2 regions of the Arthrobacter tumbae genome follow, and region 1 is predicted to be linked to the other one. Evidence: predicted binding sites of a transcription regulator. Region 1 holds the regulator's gene; the other holds the start of a gene.
The links. Region 1 encodes HrcA, which represses chaperone genes, less so after heat shock. Its sites were predicted from a motif close to TTNGCACTCGNNNNNNNCGAGTGCNAA; they were not measured.

Region 1 (2,458 bases):
TGACCCGGATTTCAACGTAGAGGTCTCCCTGCGGACCGCCGGCCGTGCCGACCTCGCCCTGGCCGGCGAGCTGGATACGCGTGCCGGTGGCGACACCGGCAGGCACCTTGATGGTGAGACTGCGGCGGGAGCGGATACGGCCGTCCCCATTGCACTCGTTGCAGGGATGCGGAATGACGGTTCCGTACCCCTGACAGGTGCCGCAGGTCGCCGTGGTCATTACCTGACCCAGGATGGATCGAACCGCGCGCTGCACCTGACCGGATCCGCCGCAAATATCACAGGTTCTCGGCGACGTGCCGGGCTGGGTACACGATCCGTCGCAGGTTGGACACACCGCCGCCGAATCCACCTCGATTTTCTTGTTGGTACCGAAGACCGCATCTTCGAGATCGATCCGGACGGCGATGAGGGCGTCCTGTCCGCGTTGGGTTCGCGATGGCGGGCCGCTGGGGCCACCGCCGCCGAAGAATGTCTCGAAGATGTCCTGGAAGGCAAAGCCGGAGCCGGAATAGCCCGCGCCGAATCCGTTGTCGGTGCCGTTCTCATTGCCGGTGGTGTCGTAGACGCGTCGCTTCTGGGGATCCGACAGGACCTCGTACGCGCGGGTGACGAGCTTGAACTCCTCAGCCGCTTCCGTACCGGCGTTGACGTCCGGGTGAAGCTTCCGGGCAAGCTTCCGGTAGGCCTTCTTGATTTCTTCGCCACTGGCATCGCGTGCAACGCCAAGGACCTCATAGTGATTACTCACTCCTGCACATCACTTCCTGTTATCTCACCGCGTGAGCGGCTGGGGTTCATGGGCTCCGTCATCCGGTCATGATTCATCGAGGATGCGGGAAAGGTAGCGTGCGACGGCCCTCACGGCAGCCATAGTGGTGGGGTAATCCATTCTGGTGGGTCCAAGGACCCCCACCTTCGCCAGGGAATCCGGTCCGTAGCCCGTAGCGATCACCGAGGCCTCGGCCAGCCCGCCGTACGGATTCTCCCGGCCGATGCGCACGGAGATCCCGAGCGCATCCTGGCCCATCTCGGAGAGCAACCGAAGCATGACGACCTGTTCCTCAAGGGCTTCGAGGACCGGACCGATGGTCAAGGGAAAATCGAGGGTTGAGCGGGCAAGGTTGGCCGTGCCCGCCAGCACAATACGGTCTTCCCGGTTGGCGGCCGACAGCTGTTCCAGGCTGTGGCCAAGTGCCTGGCCAAGAGACTGCAGCGACGGGGGAAGCTCCGCGATGCATGCAGCAAGTTCCTGTGGAACCGACGGCAGGCGAACACCCGATACCCGCTCCAGGAAGTACTGACGCAGGTCGGCCAGATCATTCTCCTGTGCCTCGGAGGGAACGGACACCACACGCTGCTGTACCGCGCCGTTCGTGGAGATCAGCACTACGAGTACGCGGCCGGGAGCGAGCAGCACGAGTTCAATGTGGCGGACGGACGCCGCACCCAGATGCGGATACTGCACCACCGCAACCTGATTGGTGAGTTGGGCGAGCAGGCGGACGGTGCGCTCCAGGACGTCGTCCAGGTCGTCGGCACTCTCCAGAAGTGCGCGGATGGCCCGTTTCTCCGGCGCCGACAGCGGCTTGACCTCGGCAATCCGGTCGACGAACAGACGGTAGCCCTTGTCGGTCGGAATGCGCCCGGAGCTGGTATGCGGAGCGGTGATCAGGCCTTCTTCTTCCAGAAGTGCCATGTCATTGCGGATTGTCGCCGAAGAAACACCCAGCCTGTGGCGCTCGACCAGTGCCTTGGATCCCACTGGCTCACGGGAATGGACGTAATCCTCAACGATGGCCCGCAGGACTTCAAGCCGTCTGGGCTCGCTCATGTTCACCTCCGATGTACTTCGATGCCCGGTCAGTTGAGTTAGCACTCAACACACCCAAGTGCCAAGTCTAATACGTTCGGGGCGATTGTTAGCATTGGCTGTGCCTGTTCCGAAGGCAGGGATTTGCGGAAGCGAGCGAAGTCACATGTCGTATCACCAGTGGGGGGCGCAAGACCTCACCCAGTCCCGGCCGACCGCAACCGCGCAGGTCGAAGCCCGTCCCGGCGTCGTCCTTGAAGACGTGCAAAGCGGATTTGTGGGCGAGATTCTCCGGACAGAGAAGTCCGGTGGAATGCACGTGATGGTCCTCGAGGACCGCCACGGAAAGCGGCGCACCTTCCCGCTCGGCTTCGGCTTCCACCATGAAGGTTCGCCGGTTGAGATGGTTGCCGCGCGCGCGCAGTCCGCAACACAGCTGAGAACTGCCTCGGGCTCCGTCCGGGTTGCGGGACAGCGGGCCCGCACAGCGCGGGCAAGCAGGATCTGGGTCGAGGGCAAACACGATGCCGAGCTCGTGGAGAAGGTGTGGGGAGACGACCTGCGGGTCGAGGGCATCGTGGTGGAGCCGTTGCATGGAGTGGACGACCTGGCAGCAGCGGTGCGGGACTTCACCCCATCCGCGGG
Region 2 (2,458 bases), 3.0 Mb from region 1:
ACCTGTGCCTTGGCGCGGAGCCGGGACTGGGTGAGGGCCGCGTTGACGACATCGGGGGAATGTCCTGCCGCGCGAAGCTGTTCGTTGAGCCGGAGGCTGTCTGCTTCGGAGTAGGGTCCGAGCGAGTTGAGCAGCTCCCAGCCCTCGGGAGTCAGGATGGGCTCAAGGAGGTTCTGGGTCACGGTGTCGCTTTCAACTGGAGCTTTCGGCGAGGGGCTGTCGGCCAGAGCAGTCGGTCAGGGGCTGGGCCGGGCTCTCCAGTCTAAGGGCTCCGTGGCATCAGGGGCGTTTTCCTCGCGTGGACATCCGCGGTTGAATCGTTTGATGATCAGTGGAACGGGCTTCGACTCGGTTGACGTTCAGGGTGCCCTCGCTTCAGCGCTGCCGTATGGCACCGTCCTTTTCGGGATCGACGGCGTGGACGGCTCAGGCAAGACGACGTTCGCGGACTCGCTCGCGCGGTACCTGCGTGGAACGGGGAGATCGGTCATCCGGATAGGTCTGGACGATTTCCATAACCCGCGGTCGGTTCGCTATCGACGGGGGCGCACTTCTCCCGAAGGTTTCTGGCTCGACTCGTACGACTACGAACGCTTTCGCGAGTGGGTGGTGGAGCCGCTTTCCCTGGGCGGCAATGGCCGTATCAGGACGGCCTGCCACAACGTTGAGACAGATCGCAGGATCAGCCCCGCTGAGGTGGAGGCGCCGCCCGATTGCGTCGTCATTGTGGACGGCATGTTCCTGCACCGTGCCGAGCTCGATGGGGTGTGGGCGCGCTCTGTCTTCCTCGACGTGCCGTTTGCTGAGACAGCTCGACGCATGGCTTCCCGAGATGGATCGCCTCCCGATCCGGATCATTCGAGTCTTCGACGGTACGTGAACGGCCAGCGGCTGTACATCGCGGAGCGCGACCCGGCGCGGAAAGCGGCCTTTGTTGTCGATAACTCCGACTTCCACCGGCCCCGGTTGATCAACGCTGATTCGGTTTCCTACCGTCGCTGACCGAAATCCCGACGATTCCGTGCAGGTTTCGTTCCAACAACGACCCTTTGCTCGGCGTGTTGGAACCGACACGCCGCCGGCGCGTGCCAAACCTGCACGGAATCGCCGCGGAAAGCCCAGCAAGGACTGCGAAGGCGCCCGCCTCTGGCACTCACCTTGACCGAGTGCTAACCGTTGCATAAAGTCAGACTTGGCACTCTCACTATGAGGGTGCTAATCCTTCGAGGATGCGCCAACCGGCACCGCGACGACGGTCAGCGCCTGCTCGATACCCAAAGATTCATTCAAACCAAGTGAAGGAGAGGTCCGAGTGTCGGTCTCTATCAAGCCTCTTGAAGATCGTATTGTCGTCCGCCCGCTGGAAGGCGAGCAGACCACCGCATCCGGTCTGGTCATCCCGGACACCGCCAAGGAAAAGCCCCAGGAGGGCGAAGTCGTCGCAGTAGGCCCCGGCCGCGTTGACGACAATGGCAACCGCGTTCCCGTCGATGTTGCCGAAGGCGACGTCGTCATCTACTCCAAGTACGGCGGAACCGAAGTCAAGCACGGTGGCCAGGAATACCTGGTTCTTTCCGCCCGCGACGTTCTGGCGATCATCGTCAAGTAGTTGTGCAGAAGAACCCCGGTCATTTCAGGCCGGGGTTCTTTCCTGTCAGTACACATCCCTGCACAAGCCTGAAAGGAACGAAACAACATGGCAAAGCAGTTGGAATTCAACGACGCCGCCCGACGCAAGCTCGAAGCCGGCGTTGACAAGCTGGCCGACACCGTCAAGGTGACGCTCGGCCCCCGCGGACGCAATGTCGTCCTCGACAAGAAGTGGGGCGCCCCCACCATCACGAACGATGGCGTGACCATCGCCCGTGAGGTTGAGCTGGACGATCCCTACGAGAACCTTGGCGCACAGCTGGCCAAGGAAGTTGCCACCAAGACCAACGACGTCGCCGGTGACGGCACGACGACGGCTACCGTCCTCGCGCAGGCACTGGTCAAGGAAGGCCTGCGGAACGTTGCGGCAGGTGCTGCCCCCGGCGCACTGAAGCGCGGCATCGAAGTCTCCATCGAGGCTGTTGCTGCCCGCCTGCTGGAAAACGCCCGTGAAGTCGTCGGAAAGCAGACCGCAAACGTTGCAGCCATCTCCGCCCAGAGCCAGGAAGTCGGCGACCTGCTCGCCGAAGCTTTCGAGCGGGTCGGCAAGGACGGCGTAATCACGATCGAGGAATCCTCGACCACCCAGACCGAACTCGTCCTCACTGAAGGAATGCAGTTCGACAAGGGCTTCCTGAGCCCCTACTTCGTCACCGATGCAGAGCGTCAGGAAGCCGTCCTCGAAGACGCGCTCATCCTGATCAACTCCGGCAAGATCTCCGCCCTGCAGGAGTTTCTGCCGCTGCTCGAGAAGGCGCTGCAGGCAGGCAAGCCGCTGTTCATCATCGCCGAAGATATCGAAGGTGAA

Region 2: groES (co-chaperone GroES) is a predicted target of HrcA. The motif match lies at 1,147-1,173, and genes of this name have one in related genera.

The regions. Positions count from the first base shown of each region.
Region 1 is NZ_JAFBCC010000001.1:3,540,348-3,542,805, forward strand. It holds gene dnaJ (molecular chaperone DnaJ) at 1-751, opposite strand, end outside; gene hrcA (heat-inducible transcriptional repressor HrcA) at 818-1,834, opposite strand; gene JOD47_RS16680 (DUF3097 domain-containing protein) at 1,980-2,458, shown strand, end outside.
Region 2 is NZ_JAFBCC010000001.1:511,348-513,805, reverse strand. It holds gene JOD47_RS02395 (class I SAM-dependent methyltransferase) at 1-182, opposite strand, end outside; gene JOD47_RS02390 (nucleoside/nucleotide kinase family protein) at 325-1,002, shown strand; gene groES (co-chaperone GroES) at 1,313-1,609, shown strand; gene groL (chaperonin GroEL) at 1,697-2,458, shown strand, end outside.